DNA from 2 places in the Kaistia algarum genome. Region 2 is predicted to be linked to the other one. Evidence: riboswitches for the same ligand, from Rfam matches in the RefSeq annotation. Region 2 holds a riboswitch; the other holds the start of a gene.
What was found. Region 2 has a riboswitch for cobalamin ahead of OSH05_RS10955 (acyl-CoA desaturase). Riboswitches for the same ligand answer to the same signal wherever they lie in the genome.
Positions count from the first base shown of each region.

Region 1 (7,834 bases), on a different contig from region 2:
ACGCTGCGCGCTTCCGAGCGAGCCTCGCGCCGCACGATCGCCTCCACCTCGGCAAGCTGCGCGGCATCGACGAGATCGGCCTTGGAGAGCACGATCAGATCGGCGCAGGAGAGCTGGTCCTCGAACAGTTCCTCGATCGGGTCGTCATGGTCGAGCGAGGGATCGGCCGCGCGCTGCGCCGCTACCGCCGCCTCGTCATGGGCAAAGCGCCCTTCCGCGACGGCGGCGGCATCCACGACCGTCACGACGCCGTCGATCGTGGTCCGATGGCGCACGGAGGGCCAGGTGAAGGCACGCACCAGTGGCTGCGGCAGAGCAAGGCCCGAGGTCTCAATGACGATATGGTCCGGCGCGGGATCTCGCTTCAGCAGCATCTCGATCGTCGGCAGGAAATCATCCGCGACGGTGCAGCAAATGCAGCCATTGGTGAGTTCCACGACCGTATCCGGCTTGCAGTCATCGACGCCGCAATCGGAAAGCAGCGAGCCGTCGAAGCCCATGTCGCCAAACTCGTTGACGATGAGGGCGATCCGCTTGCCGTTCGCCTGCGCGATCAGGTTGCGGATCAGCGTCGTCTTGCCGGCCCCGAGGAAGCCGGTGACGATGGTGGCGGGAATGCGGGCGGTCAAAGCGAATACTCCGGATCGGAACGGGGTTTGAGGCGGACGGGCAGGCCCGCCGCCACGAGGAAAACCTGGGCGACCGCCTTGGCGATGCGCTGGTTGAGGCGGCCCTGCTCGTCGGCGAAGCGGCGGGCGAGTGCATTCATCGGCACGATGCCGGAGCCGACCTCGTTGGAGACGAGCACGATCGGCACCGAGGCCTCGTCAAGGCAGGCGGCGAGCCGTTCGCCCTCTGCCTCGGGGTCGCGGCCGGCCTCGAGCAGGTTGGAGAGCCAGAGCGTCAGGCAATCGACGAGAACCGCCCTTCCCTCCGCTCTCGCAATCGCGCCGACGAGATCGAGCGGCGCCTCGATCGTCGCCCAGTCGCCGCGGCGAGCCCGGTGCAGGGCGATGCGTTCGCCCATCTCCTGGTCCCTCGCCTCGGCGGTGGCGACGTAGACGACCGGACGGGCCAAGGCCTGTACGATCGTCTCCGCGAAGCGGCTCTTGCCGGAGCGGGCGCCGCCGAGGACGAGCGCCGTCCGCGGCGGCGGGATCGTCGGTTCCATCCCGTCAGGCCGTTCGCGAAACGCGCCGGTAAAGCCAGCCCGAGAAGAGGCCGGAGAGCGACCAGAGCAGCGCGCTGGCGACCAGCGAGGCGACGACGAATTCGGCGCCGAGCGCTGCCGGATAGGGAGCCTCCAGCGTCGGTGGCCGTGGAGCCCCGATAACATGCGGGACGACTGCCAGTGCGATGCCGGCGAGCTTGGCGTACCAGGCTGGCGCGAAGACGAGGAGCGCGAGGCCCGCCGCCGAGGCCGCGACCGTGCCAAGCCACCAGATCTGCCGCGAGGTGATCTCCGCCGCTGCGGTTCCCGGAAGCTCCGGCGACAACCCGAGCGAGGGGAGAAGCGAAGCGACGAAGAACCCGGCGACGCCCCAGAGCACGCCGGTTCGGGCGTCGATCGGGCCGCCGCGCAGCGTCATGGCGCCGAGCAGCACCGCCGATACTCCGACGCCCATCAGCAGATTGGCGAGAAGCGTATAGGCCGAGCGCTCGAAACCATCGGCCGGCTCCCAGGCGCCGGCATCATGATGATGTTCCGCCGGAGTGGTCTCCGCCGCGGCTGCATGGTCATGGCCGGACGCCTCCTGATGCGCGGCGGCGGGATCGACAGCGGCTGCCGGAGCCTCGTTGGCTTCGGCGGCCTTCTCAAAAGTCTCGCCATGCAGGATCAGCGGCTCGGTCGTGACGAACTGGACGCCCGTCAGAATCGCGCCCACGACAAGGCCAGCGCCAAAGGCGCTGAGAATGATCGATTTCAGCATGATGGACCCCGATGTCAGTGGCAGGGCAGCCCGAGGGCGTGCCGCGTGTCGTGGGTCGCATTATGGATGGCGCTGGGCGCAGCAAAGCCGGTGCCGACAAAGAGCAGCACGCCGAAGACCATGGCGGCGATGCCGGCGGCAAGCCGGCTGGGCGCCTCGGTGCGGGTTCCGCTTGTAGGAAGCGTGGTCGAACGAGAATCAGTCATGGCATCTCCTTTGCCGTCCCACCGACGGCCGGTCCTAACGATGCAAAGGCTGGTCTCCTGGCTCACGGGTCGCAGCTTCCCTGGCGCCTTCCCGGTTTCCCAGTGGCATGGTGCAAGGTCGCTCGCCGCTTACAGTTGCGGGGGCAGCTCCGGACTTGAAACCCCTTGAGGGGTCGTTCCGCACCGGATTCCCATTTCATCCCCCGAACCCTTCGGTCCTATCGGGGGAACCTAAGCAGATACGACGCTAGAGGGATCGCGGAGGACGCGCAAGGCCGTACGCTGGCACGGCGAGGCTGGTCAGCCCTGATCCACCGGCGCCCGACCGCGAAAACGCGCCCAGCGCCGGGCCAGTTTCACCTCCGACTGACGACGAAAGCGGCGGATCCGCGGGAAGTCATGGGACAGCACAATCAGCCCGATCGGCAACATCCATATGCCCAGCACAGGCAGAAAACTGAATATGCCGCCGGCGATGAAAGCTCCGCCGATGCCGATCCGGAGCGGCCGGCTTTCGGGCAGTTTGACAGTTCTCTTGCCAAATCGGATCGAGGGCATGGCGCTCAGGCAGCCTCCTTGTTGCTCGCTATATGGTGCTATTGGATTGCGAGAACCATACGCGACCAATTCCACGTCGATGTGCCCGAGACTTGCGCCGTTGGCCTGGCCTCGTTCTTCTTTTCATATTCGCGTTCTGCTAGCGCTGGTCGTGGGACGAGCGAGCTGATCCAGCGGGGCTGGTGCTCGCAACCGCCATGGGCATAGGCGTCGTGGAATCGTGAGCGAGGCAGTCCAACCCAAGCGCAAGGCCAGGCCGAGGCGCGCCGGCGTGACCATGGCCGACGTCGCGGCGGAAGCGGGCGTCTCGATGCAGACCGTATCCCGCGCCCTGCGGACGCCGCAAACCGTCTCGCCGGATACGCTCGAACTCATCACGGCCGCCATTCGCAAGACGCACTATGTGCAGAATCTGGCGGCCAGCATGCTCGCCTCGGCGCGCAGCCTGACGATAGCAGCGGTCATACCGACGCTCTCCACCTCGATCTTCGCCGACACGATCCAGTCCCTGTCGGACATGGTGGGCCGCAAGGGCTATCAACTTTTCGTCGGCAATACGGATTACCGGCTCGACCGTGAAGAGGATCTGATCCGCAGTCTCCTTGGCCGCCGCCCCGACGGGCTCTTCCTTGTTGGAACGCGCCATACGCGCGGCAGCGTCTCGTTGCTGAAGCGGGCCGGAATTCCGATCGTCGAGGGCTGGGATCTGGCGCCCCAGCCGATCGACCGGCAGGTCGGCTTTTCCAACGATCTGGCGATGGATGCGGTCGTTCGCCATCTGGCGGCGAGCGGTCGCCGCCAACCGGTATTCGCCGGCGTGGTCCGCCCTGGCGACAGCCGCGCGCGCCAGCGCCGGGATGGGTTCTGCGCGGCGGCGCAAAAACTGTGGCCGGAAGACGAGCCGAGGCTGATCGATGCCGGCGATCTGGCGTTGACCATGGATGCCGGCGCCAGCCTGCTCGACCGTGTCGAGGCGCAGCATCCGGACGCCGATGCCATCGTCCTCTCCAGCGACATCACGGCCGCCGGTGTCCTCTTCGCCTGCATAAGGCGCGGCATTGCCGTGCCGCGGCGTTTCGCAATCACCGGCTTCGGCGATTTCGAGTTCGCCCGCCATCTGGTCCCGTCTCTGACGACGATCGCCGTGCCAACCCGCCGCATCGGCTTCGAGGCTGGCCGCCTGCTGCTGGGCGCGATCGCGGGCGATACGGCAGGACCCAGGACTGTCGATGTCGGTTTCGAGTTGATCGAGCGAGAGAGCAGCTGATCGCGGAACCGTCCAGGTTCGCTCAGACCGCCTTCTTGCCGTCGCCGACCGCAAGCCGCGCCAGTTGCGTCAATACCACGGCGGTGCCCTTGAGCCGCTTTTCCGGGTCTTCCCAATCGCGGATCAGCACGATCTTCTGGTCGGGGCGAACCTTCGCCAGGCTGCCCTGCTCGCCGATATAGCGGATTAGGCCGGCCGGATTGGCGAAGGTCGAGTTGCGGAAGCCGATGACCATGCCCTTCGGGCCGGCATCGACCTTCTCGACATTCGCCTTGCGGCAGAGCGCCTTGATGTAGACGATCTTCAACAGGTGCTCGACCTCGTCCGGCAGCGGGCCGAAACGGTCGATCAGCTCGGCGCCGAAGGCGTCGATCTGCTCCGGCTCTTCGAGATCGCCCAGGCGTCGGTAGAGCCCGAGCCGCAGCTGGAGGTCGGGAACAAAGGTCTCCGGCAGCATGACCGGCGTGCCGACCGTGATCTGCGGCGACCAGCGGCCGTCATCGGCCTCGTCGGCGTCGCCGCCCTGCCGAAGCTGCGCCACCGCCTCCTCCAGCATCTGCTGGTAGAGCTCGAAGCCGACTTCCTTGATATGGCCGGATTGCTCCTCGCCCAGCAGATTGCCGGCGCCGCGAATGTCGAGGTCGTGACTGGCGAGCTGGAAGCCGGCGCCGAGCGTATCCAGCGATTGCAGCACCTTGAGGCGGCGATCGGCCATGGCGGTCAGGCGCTTCTCGGCCGGAACCGTGAACAGCGCATAGGCGCGCGTCTTCGAGCGGCCGACACGGCCGCGCAGCTGATAGAGCTGCGAGAGGCCGAACATGTCGGCCCTGTGGACGATCAGTGTATTGGCGGTCGGGATGTCGAGCCCGGATTCGACGATCGTCGTCGAGAGCAGCACATCATAGGCGCCGTCATAGAAGGCGTTCATGATGTCTTCGAGCTCCGTCGGCGGCATCTGGCCATGCGCGATGGCGACCTTCACTTCCGGCACGAATTTCTCGAGGAACTCCTTGCGTTCGGCCAGGTCCGAGAGGCGGGGGCAGACATAGAAGCTCTGGCCACCGCGATAGCGCTCGCGCAGCAGCGCCTCGCGCACGGTGAGCGCATCGAAGGGCGAGATGAAGGTTCGGACCGCCATGCGGTCGACAGGCGGCGTCGTGATCAGCGACAGCTCGCGAACCCCGGTAAGCGCCAGTTGCAGCGTCCGCGGGATCGGCGTCGCCGAGAGCGTCAGCACATGGACATCGGCGCGCAGCTCCTTCAGCCGCTCCTTGTGCTTGACGCCGAAATGCTGCTCCTCGTCGATTATCAGCAGGCCGAGATCCTTGAACTCGATCGCCTTGCCGAGCAGGGCATGCGTGCCGACGACGATGTCGACCTGCCCTTCCTTGAGGCCCTTCTTGGTCTCGGCGAGATCCTTGGTCGAAACCAGCCGCGAGGCCTGCTCGACCCGGATCGGGAAACCGGCGAAACGCTGTGAAAAGGTCTTGAAATGCTGGCGCGACAGCAGCGTCGTCGGCACCACGACCGCGACCTGCTTGCCGCTCATCACGGCGACGAAGGCGGCACGCAGCGCCACCTCGGTCTTGCCGAAGCCTACATCGCCGCAGATCAGGCGGTCCATCGGCGTGCCGGCGCCCAGATCCTGGATGACGGCCTCGATCGCCGTCAGTTGGTCTTCCGTCTCCTCATAGGGGAAGCGCGCGGCGAATTCGTCATAAAGCCCGTCTGGCGGCGCCATGGGTTCGGCGTGGCGCATGGCGCGGGCCGCGGCGATCTTGATGAGCTGCGCCGCCATGTCGCGAATGCGTTTCTTGAGGCGCGATTTCCGCGCCTGCCAGGCAACGCCGCCGAGCTTGTCGAGCGAAGCCTCCGTGTCTTCCGAGCCGTAGCGCGACAGAAGCTCGATGTTCTCGACGGGAAGATAGAGCCGGTCGCCGCCGGCATAGAGGATTTCGAGGCAATCGCGCGGCGCGCCGGCGGCCGTGATCGTCTTCAGCCCCGAGAAACGGCCGATGCCATGATCGACATGGACCACCAGATCGCCTTCGGCGAGGCCGGCGACCTCGCTGAGGAAATCCGACGCCTTCTTCGCGCGCTTGCGGGGGCGGACCAGACGGTCGCCGAGAATATCCTGCTCGCCGATCACCGTCAGCTTCGGCGTCTCGAATCCCGCCTCGAGGCCTAGCACGGCGAGCGCGACGATGCCCTTGTCGAGTCCCTCGGTTCCCCGCCAGCTATCGACCTTCTGCGTGCGCTTCAGCCCATGATCGGCGAGAACCTGAGCGAGGCGGTCGCGGGCGCCTTCGCTCCAGCTCGCGATGATGACGCGCTTCTTCTCGCGCAGCGTGCCGATATGCGCGATCACGGCGTCGAAGACATTGACGTCGCCGGCCGTCCGCTCGGCCGCGAAGGTCCGGCCCTGCCGGCCGCCAAGATCGACGACCATCGTATCGTCGGCCTCGGCAAAGGGCGTCATGCGCAGCAGCGTCGCCGACCCCTCGCGCCGCGTCCATTCCTCGCGCGAAAGATAGAGCCGTTCCGGCGGGACGGGGCGATAGGGAATGCCGCCCTGCCCCTGGCCCATGCCGTCGCGGCGGGCGTCATAATGATCCTGGATGTCGGCGAGACGCTCGGCCAGCGCTTCCTCGACCAGATGATCGAGAATGACCGGCGCATCGGGGAGATAGTCAAACAGCGTGTCGAGCCCATCGACGAAGAGCGGCAGCCAATGCTCGACGCCGGTGTAGCGACGACCCTCGCTCACCGACTGGTAGAGGATGTCATCGCGATCGGTCGCGCCGAACAGTTCCAGATAGCGGCTGCGGAAGCGCGCGATCGAATCCGCCGTCAGCACGACCTCGCTCATCGGCACGAGGTCGAGCCGCTTCTTCTGCGCCACCGTGCGCTGGCTCTCGACGTCGAAGGAGCGGATCGAATCGATGGTATCGCCGAAGAAATCGACGCGCACCGGCTCGCCCTGCCCGGCCGCGAACAGATCGACGATGCCGCCGCGCACGGCATATTCGCCAGCCTCGCGCACGGTCGATGTGCGCAGGAAGCCGTTCTCCTCCAGCCAGCCGATCAGCTTTTCCATGACCAGCTGATTGCCGCTGGCGATCGAAAGGCTCTGCCGCTCGATCGCCTCGCGCTTCGGCAGGCGCTGGACGATCGCGTTGACCGTGGTCAGCACGACCCGCGTCGGACCCTTGCCGGGACCGCGCCGCGCCAGATCGGCGAGGGTCGCCATGCGCCGCGACACGACGCTCGCATTCGGCGAAACGCGGTCATAGGGCATGCAGTCCCAGGCGGGAAAGCTGATCGTTTCCAGCGTCGGGGCAAAAAAGCGGATCGCCTGTTCCAGATCGGCCATGCGATTGCCGTCGCGGGCGACGACCAGCAATTCGCCCCTGCCTTCGCGGGTCGCGAGCGCGGCGATGTCGGCGACGACCTTGCCGTCAAAGCCGTCGGGCACGCCCGAGATCACGGTCGAGCGACGGTTCAGGATCGTTTCGAAGCGGATCATCGGCCTATCGAAGGGTTGCACCGGTGAAGGCGGCAAGTTTCAGGAAAAAGGGCGTGCGAGCATGTTCCGGTGTCGGCGCCTCGCCCGTCAGCCAGGCGAGGATGTCGCGATCCTGTTCGTCGAGGAGCAATTCGAACGAATCGAGTTCGGACTCGGAAAGGTCGGCGATCTGCGCATCGGCGAACCGCCCGAGGATCAGGTCGGTCTCGCGCATGCCCCGATGCCACGCCCGGAAATGGGTACGGCGCCGGCGCACATCCAGCCCGGCGCCCGACAAGGTCGTCCCGCTCATGTCCGGCTTGGCTCCTAAACGGCGTAGCCTTGAGAAGATCGTGGGGAAATGGAC
Region 1 covers NZ_JAPKNJ010000002.1:415,933-423,766, forward strand. The annotation lists gene cobW (cobalamin biosynthesis protein CobW) at 1-629, opposite strand, end outside; gene cobU (bifunctional adenosylcobinamide kinase/adenosylcobinamide-phosphate guanylyltransferase) at 626-1,171, opposite strand; gene OSH05_RS15255 (CbtA family protein) at 1,176-1,931, opposite strand; gene OSH05_RS15260 (CbtB domain-containing protein) at 1,946-2,137, opposite strand; cobalamin riboswitch at 2,168-2,387, opposite strand; gene OSH05_RS15265 (hypothetical protein) at 2,438-2,695, opposite strand; gene OSH05_RS15270 (LacI family DNA-binding transcriptional regulator) at 2,916-3,962, shown strand; gene mfd (transcription-repair coupling factor) at 3,985-7,488, opposite strand; gene OSH05_RS15280 (FAD assembly factor SdhE) at 7,493-7,780, opposite strand.
Region 1: it holds a riboswitch for cobalamin, as region 2 does, so the genes downstream of both, OSH05_RS15260 (CbtB domain-containing protein) here and OSH05_RS10955 (acyl-CoA desaturase) in region 2, are expected to answer to the same signal.

Region 2 (7,834 bases):
CATCTTCCTCGGCCGCGAGCCGATGACCAAGCGCTTTGGGTTCCTGCCCGTGATCGACCGCAAGAAGATGGCGGACGCTGCCCGCAAGACCATGGCGCTGCTCGACTTCCATGTCAGCCGCATGGATGCGCCGGTGAGCAATTTCTCCGGCGGCCAGCGTCAGGCGGTGGCGATCGGCCGGGCTGTCTACTGGAACGCGCAGATCCTGATCATGGACGAGCCGACGGCGGCGCTCGGCGTTCCCGAACAGCGCAAGGTCATCTCGCTCATCCATCAGTTGAAGGCGCAGGGTCGCGGCGTGATTTTCATCTCGCACAATCTGCAGGATATCTTTGCCGTCTCCGACCGCATCGTCGTGCTGCGGCGCGGCGTCATGGCCGGCGAGCGCAAGATCTCCGAGACGACGCATGATGAGGTCGTCAAGCTCATGGTCGGCGGCTGAACCCTACCGCGCGGCGCAAGCCGCGCGGGCCTCAAGCCGAGGCGCGCAGCACGAGTTCGGCGTTGACGAGGACCTGGTCTCCCGACAGGCGCGGATCGTCGAAGACGCGGCCCGGATCCAGTTTGGAAAGCAAGAGATTGATGGCGAGCCGTCCCATCTCCGCCGTGTTCTGCGACACCGTGGTCAACGGCGGCCACGTATATTCGCTGAGCGGCTGGTTGTCGTGACCGGCGATCCGGAGATCGCAATCAGGTCCGAGCCCAATTTTGAGGCCAGCCTGGTTAACGGCCGCCAGAACACCGAAGGCGACACGATCATTGCCGCAGACCACGATTCCCGTCGGGAAGCCGCCATTGCGCAGGATCCGGTTCGCCTGCTCAAAGGCATAGCGCTCAAAATCCCAACTGTCGGAGCGCTCGAGTTCCAGAACGATCGGCTCCAGCCCGCGCCGCTCCATTGTCGCGATATAGGCGTTACGCCGGTCATGGGCGTTGCTATTCACCCAGGGCATGTCGAAATAGCAGGGCCGGTCGCCAAGCCGCGTCAGGTAATCGGTAATGAGCGACATGCTTTGTGCATTGTTGGTGCCAACGAAGGGCTGCTCATCATCGAAGGGCGCATCGATGAAGACGATCGGGTTGCTCCGGGCGAGCGCCTTGACCTTGGCGCGGTGCTTCGCATTGCCGCCGACAGGCGCCATGATGATGCCGGCGACGTTCAGCGAGGTCAGCGTCTCGATCGCCTCAGCCTCCAGTTCGGCCTTGCCGTCAGAGGAAAAGACGAACGGCATGTAGCCCGCCTGCGTCGCTTCCGCCTCGATGCGCCGGCGCAGGCCCGTATAGAAGGGGTCCAGCGAATTCGGAAAGATCAGGCCGATGATCTTGGTGCGGCGCCGGTTCAGATTGACGGCGAAGAGGTTCGGCCGAAATCCGGTCTCCGTCAGCCCGACCTCGATCCGTTCGCGAACCTTGACGCGGACCGAGTTCGGATTTTGGAAGTATTTCGATACGGTCGGCCGCGACAGGCCGACGGCGGCCGCGAACTCTTCCATCGTCCGGATGTTCGTCTTCGTCATGCGTCTCAGTCTTTCGCAGGTAGATCCGGGCTGCGCCGCCCGGCAAATCGGTCTACGAAAGGGCTGCCAGCTTGCACCCATCTTGTCAAACAAATAGACGTGCGCAAATAAAATGCTTTACGTGCATAAAGTAATGGATGCCCGTGGTGCCTCTCGCCCCGTGGCCGCATTATGACGGCGGCAATCGGGCCTGCCGTCGCCTCGCTAGGCGAATTGCTTGTCGAGTTCGTCTGCACGGAAAAGGACGGCCATAATCGCCTCGCCGCTCCCTATGTCGGGCCGTTTCCGAGCGGCGCGCCGGGCATCTTCATCGATCAGGCGGCACGTGTCGGCGCACGCGCGATCTTCGCCGGAGCGGTCGGTTCCGATGCCTTTGGCGGCGTGCTCACCGACCGGCTCACGGGCGTCGGCGTCTCGAACGAATTGATCCGTGTCGTCGACGGCGTTCCGACCGGTTCGGCCTTCGTCTCCTACAATAGCGACGGCACCCGCGACTTTGTGTTTAACATCGCCCACTCGGCCGCGGCGCATCTGCCGGACGCCGACGAAATCACCGCGGCCTTCTGCGTCTACGGGACGGGCGTCTTTCATATATCGGGATCGACGCTCGGCGACGGAGCCATGCGGGCCACGGCGCTGGAGGTGGCGCGCGGGCTTGCCGAGGCCGGAATCGCGATTTCCTTCGACCCCAATGTACGCAAGGAACTGCTTGGCGATCCGGGCTATTTCGCCGCCGTCGAGGCGCTGACGGCGCTCTCGACCTATTTCCTGCCGAGCGAGGAGGATGCGGCCGTACTCTTTCCCGGTGCCGAGTTCGCCGATTATGCGGGCCGCCTGATCGCCGCCGGCGCGGAAAGCGTCGTCCTGAAACGGGGCGAGTTCGGCTGTCTCGGTCTCGACCGCAGAGGGGAGCGCGTGAGCCTTCCGGCGCATCGAACCACAGTCGTCGATCCCACCGGGGCCGGCGATTGCTTCTGTGCCACCTATGTCGCGCTGCGCACGCTCGGCCTCCCCTTTGCCGCGGCACTGGCGCGGGCGAACGCAGCCGGTGCGCTCGCCGTTGGCAGGCTCGGCCCGATGGAGGGCAATTCGAACCTCGCGGCGATCGAACGCCGGCTGGAGGGCGCGGCATGAGAACGCTGCTCGATATCGTCGCCGCGAACCGCGCCGGCGAACGGACCGGGATCCCGTCCTACTGCACGGCCCACCCCGAAACGCTGCGTGCCATCTTCGCCGCCTATCGCGACGATGACGCGCCGATCCTGATCGAGGCGACCTGTAACCAGGTCAACCAGTTCGGCGGCTATACCGGCATGACGCCCGCCGATTTCCGCCGCTTCGCCGAGGGCCTCGCCGCCGACGAGGGCGTCGACGCAGATCGTCTCATCCTGGGTGGCGACCATCTCGGCCCCAACCCCTGGAAAAACGAGCCGGCAGCCATCGCCATGGAAAAGGCGAAGGCGATGGTCGCGGCCTTCGTCGAGGCTGGCTTCACCAAGATCCATCTCGATGCCTCGATGGCCTGCGCCGATGACGGCCAACTTGCCGAAGCGACCATGGCGGAACGCGCCGCCGACCTCGCCATCGTGGCGGAGCGCGCCGCCGCGAGCCGGCAGCTCGCCTATGTCGTGGGTACCGAGGTGCCGATCCCGGGTGGCGAGACCGAGACGCTGGACGCCCTCGCCGTCACGACCACGACCTCGGTCCAACGCACGATCGATCTCCACCGCACCGCCTTCGCGGCGCGCGGCCTCGACGCCGCCTTCGACCGAGTCGTCGGCATCGTCGTCCAGCCCGGCGTCGATTTTGGCAACGACAAGGTCTACGCCTTCGTGCCGGAGAAGGCCGCCGATCTCTCGGCCACGGTGGCGAGCCTGCCGGGCCTCGTCTTCGAGGCCCACTCGAGCGACTACCAGACCGAGGCGGCGCTGGCGGCGCTCGTCGACGGCCATTTCGCGATCCTGAAGGTCGGCCCGGAACTGACCTTCGCCTATCGGCAAGCCGTGGTCGCACTGGCCGGCATCGAGGCGTCGCTGGGGCCAGCCGAACCCTCCGGCATCCTTGACGTGATCCGCACCGAAATGCGCGCTGCGCCGAAGGATTGGCGCGGCTACGTCGCCGCCGATGAGCGTGAGGCAGCGATGATGCTGTTCGGGCTCAGCGACCGCGTACGCTATTATTGGCCCAATCCGCGCATCCAGGCCGCGCTTGGCCGCCTCCACCGCAATATCGCCGAGGGCCGGCCTGAACCCGGCCTCGTCGCACAGGCGACCGGTGGCCTTGTCGGCCCGGCCATCGATCCCGCCGGGCTCCCCCGCCAACTCGTCCGACAGATGGTGGGCGCGGTCGTCGCCAAATATCGCGCGGCGGCGCGCGACGGCGGCGCGGGCTGATCGATCGGCGGCCTTGATATCCGGAAGAATATTTGCGCGAGAAAAGATATGAATTGACGAGCGGAATATATGCCGCCTAGCATCCGCTCATGAGCGCCGCAAGGCGCCGGCCATCGGGAGGAAGGCATGCGGACGGAACTCAAGAACAAGATCGTCCTCGTCACGGGCGGCAGCTCGGGCATCGGGCGGGCCATGGCACGCGCGGTCGCCGAAGAAGGGGCGAAGCTAGTCCTGGTCGGACGCTCGGCCGAACGCCTCCAGGCCGTGGCGTCGAACCTGCCGACCGAGGCGCTGCCGATCGCCGCCGATCTCACCAAGCCAGCCGAGGTCGACCGGGTCGTCGCCGAGGCGCGCGCCCGCTTCGGCCGTATCGATATATTGCTGCCGAATGCCGGGCTCTATATTCCCGGCGACGTCGCCGAGGGCGATCCCGACGCCTGGGACGAACTCCTCGCGGTCAACGTCAACAGTGTCTTCCGCCTGGTCCGCGCCGTCCTGCCCGAAATGATCGAGCGCAAGGACGGCCATATCCTGATCACCAGCTCGATCTCGGGCCATCAGGCGATCCAGTGGGAGCCGATCTATTCGGCCTCCAAGCATGCGATCCAATCCTTCGTCCATGGTCTCCGCCGCCAGGTAGCCCCGCAGGGCATCCGCGTCGGCGCCGTCGCGCCGGGCATCGTGCTGAACGAACTCTGGGGCTACAAGGACCCGGCTGCGATCGACGCAAAGGTCGAGAGCCGCGAGGGATTGCGCTCCGAGGATGTCGCCGATGCGGTCGTGTTCATGCTGACGCGGCCCGCCAATGTCACGATCCGCGACCTCGTCATCCTGCCGCAGAACCAGGACCTCTGATCGTGTCCGGCTTCGACTACATGATCGTCGGCGGCGGCGCCGCTGGCTGCGTGCTCGCGAACCGGCTTTCGGAGAATCCGAAGGTACGCGTTGCTCTCGTCGAGGCCGGGCCCGACCGGCACGCGTTGACTTCGTATCCGAATTAACGCCTAGTCTGACCGTCACGGTCTCTTGAAGCCCAAGATTCGAGCGTTTGAGGGAAGCCGGTGCGGCATCTGCCAAACCCGGAGCTGTCTCCGCAACGGTGAGCGGTTCGCCGAAGCCCATCGCGCGTCACCGGGATCGAAATGATCCTGGAAGGCCGGGCGGAAGCGACGACCCGCGAGCCAGGAGATCTGCCGCGACGCCGTAAACGTCCCTGGGCGGAGTGTTCCGGTGGATCGTCGCTTGCTGCAGACGGCCCCCGTGGCGTCCGCGTGCCTCTTGCGCGTCCTCCCGGCCTTGGCCCCAAACGATTGGGTTTGTGCCGGTGCCTGTTCCTGTTGATGCCGATGTCGCACGGGCGGATCCCCATGGTCATCTGGATATTCCGAAAGCCGCGCAGCCTCTTCGGCTCGCCCGCATCGATGCGATCGGAATTGGGGCGATCCACCTGCTGGCGCTTCTGGCGTTCGTGCCGTGGCTCTTCAGCTGGACCGGCGTGGTGGTGGCGATTCTGGGGCTCTATGTATTCGGCACGCTCGGGATCAGCCTTTGCTTCCATCGCATGCTGACCCATCGCGGCGTCGTCTGCCCGAAATGGCTGGAGCACAGCTTCGCCATCCTCGGCGTGTGCTGCGTTCAGGATACGCCGGCCCGCTGGATCTCCATCCACCGCAAGCATCACGAGCATGCGGACGAACAGCCGGATCCGCACACCCCGCTGGTCAACTTCCTGTGGGCGCATATCGGGTGGATGCTCTTCACCAATCGCGAGCTGACACGTCGGGCGTTGATCTCCCGCTATGCCAAAGACGTCCTGCAGGACCCGTTCTATGCGAGGCTCGAAGCGAACTTCCGCTGGGTTCGGGTGATCCTGATTTCGTGGGCGCTCTTCTTTGCCGGCGGGTTCGTAGCCGAATTGCTGCTGGGCGGCAGCCTGCTGGAGGCTTTGCAATTCGGCCTCAGCCTGCTGGTTTGGGGAGCCTTCGTCCGCACGGTGCTGGTTTGGCACATTACGTGGTCGATCAATTCGGTGACCCATCTTTGGGGGTACCGCAATTATGAGACCGACGAATCCAGCCGGAATAATCTGATCGTCGGCTTCCTCAGCAATGGCGAGGGCTGGCACAATAATCATCACGCCGACCCACGCTCGGCCCGCTACGGCCACCGCTGGTGGGAACTGGATGTAACCTGGCTAACGATCCGGTTTCTCTCGGCCGTGGGCCTCGCCACCAAGGTCATCAAGCCCTCCCCTCACGTCCAGGAGCGCTACGCCAAGCTGGCCGCCGCGACCGCGCACGGCGGCTCCGCTTCAACGCCGCAACGGGCGGATCGCCAGACCCCCTGACAGGCACGGAGAAGGCGCGTACCGCTCCCGAACATCTGCGTCAAGAAATACCGTTCAGCAGCGACTTGAATCCTGCCGCGATCCGCTGAGAGCCTTGGATGCGGCGCGACCGCTCGGCCTCAGTCGTCGAGGGCGTGCCAGGGCAGGTCCGAATCGGAGATCGGCTCGCGTTCGAAGACGATCGATCCATGGAGGTCGTCACCGAGTTCGATGACGCGCGAATACATGCCGAGTTCGGCGGCGGAGCTGGCGAGATTCGTCGCGCTCCGCAGCGCGTCATCATGGGACGCGAAGCTCGCCACCGGCAATCCGTCGCGATGGAGAAGCGAACGCTGCCCGCCGCCGTCATACTCGATATAATACGTTGCAAAATCGAGCATATCGGCACCTCCACTCCCCGTGCCCGGCGGATTCTAGGCTGAGTCGACCATGGGTCCTGTGCCTCGCGGGCAACAGGAGCCAAAGGAACGCCTATTCCCCCGGAAAAGCAGTGGATCGACCGGTACCCGCTAGGATTGACGAAGGGAGATTAGCCCTGCAGCTCGAAACGCGGCGCGTCGAAGCTCATTCGGCGACCTCGCAGCTAAAGCGGATCTCCAGATTGGAAGGGCGTGGTGACGAGAGAAGACGCTGCCCCGCTGCCTGACACGCCGCCAGCGACTCAAACCCGCCCACGGCCGAGATCGAAGAGGAAACGGCGAGACTCTTCGTCTCCTCCGTCGCCCCGTAAACGATCGACAGCATAACCAATATGTACATTCAATCCCCCGAACCGGGCCCACCCGATGTGGGCCTGAAGCCCACGAATATGCTTGCCTTTATCGAAAATTGAAAGTGGCGGTGCCGCCAGGCAGGCACCGCCCTTAGCTGGCTATTTCGCGACGTGCCAGACGCCGCCGACGCCATCACCGACGACGTCGCCCGGCTTCTTGTCCTTGATGAAGGTGTAGAGCGGCATGCCGTCATAGGCCCACATCTTCGTTCCGTCCTTCCGGTCGACCAGCGTCCACTCGCCGCTCGCCTTCGCCTTGGCTCCGGCCACAAAGGGCGGCCAATTCACGGCGCACTGGTCGTAGCAATTGGACACGCCCTTCTGGTCCTTGTCGAAGGTGTAGAGCGTCATCCCCTTGGCATCGACATAGACCTTGCCGACGGACGTCTCCATCATCTTGGCCGGTCCGGCGGCAATCGCCGGCCCGAAGGCTCCGGCAAGCATGGCCAGAGCCAGAACAGTTCTCGTGGCTGCGGTTCTCATGGCTGAAATCCTCTCTGTTGACGTGTGCCGACGATGTCGGCCGCAGCAAGAACACGCGAGGACGGCAATCTATTCGAGCCGGAGTCGGTTAACGCAGATCCGTTTCGGGATAGGCCCGGCTCGGCTGGCATATGCCGTCGCGACAGAGGAAGAGCAGGGTCTGGTCGGGCCAGCAGCCATGCGACGCCAGCTCTGCTTTCGCCACATAAAGAATGAGAAGGCGAAACTCGGCCACGCCATCCGCCGACGGATCCAGATTGGCATAGACCGCCACGCCGTCGAGACCGGATCGCTCGATAGAACCTGCAAGCCGCACCCCGCC
Region 2 covers NZ_JAPKNJ010000001.1:2,271,968-2,279,801, reverse strand. The annotation lists gene OSH05_RS10985 (ATP-binding cassette domain-containing protein) at 1-442, shown strand, start outside; gene OSH05_RS10980 (LacI family DNA-binding transcriptional regulator) at 474-1,493, opposite strand; gene OSH05_RS10975 (sugar kinase) at 1,689-2,651, shown strand; gene OSH05_RS10970 (class II D-tagatose-bisphosphate aldolase, non-catalytic subunit) at 2,648-3,910, shown strand; gene OSH05_RS10965 (SDR family oxidoreductase) at 4,037-4,765, shown strand; partial or broken gene OSH05_RS25255 (NAD(P)-binding protein) at 4,786-4,875, shown strand; cobalamin riboswitch at 4,913-5,122, shown strand; gene OSH05_RS10955 (acyl-CoA desaturase) at 5,235-6,257, shown strand; gene OSH05_RS10950 (hypothetical protein) at 6,377-6,637, opposite strand; gene OSH05_RS10945 (COG4315 family predicted lipoprotein) at 7,129-7,512, opposite strand; gene OSH05_RS10940 (hypothetical protein) at 7,601-7,834, opposite strand, start outside.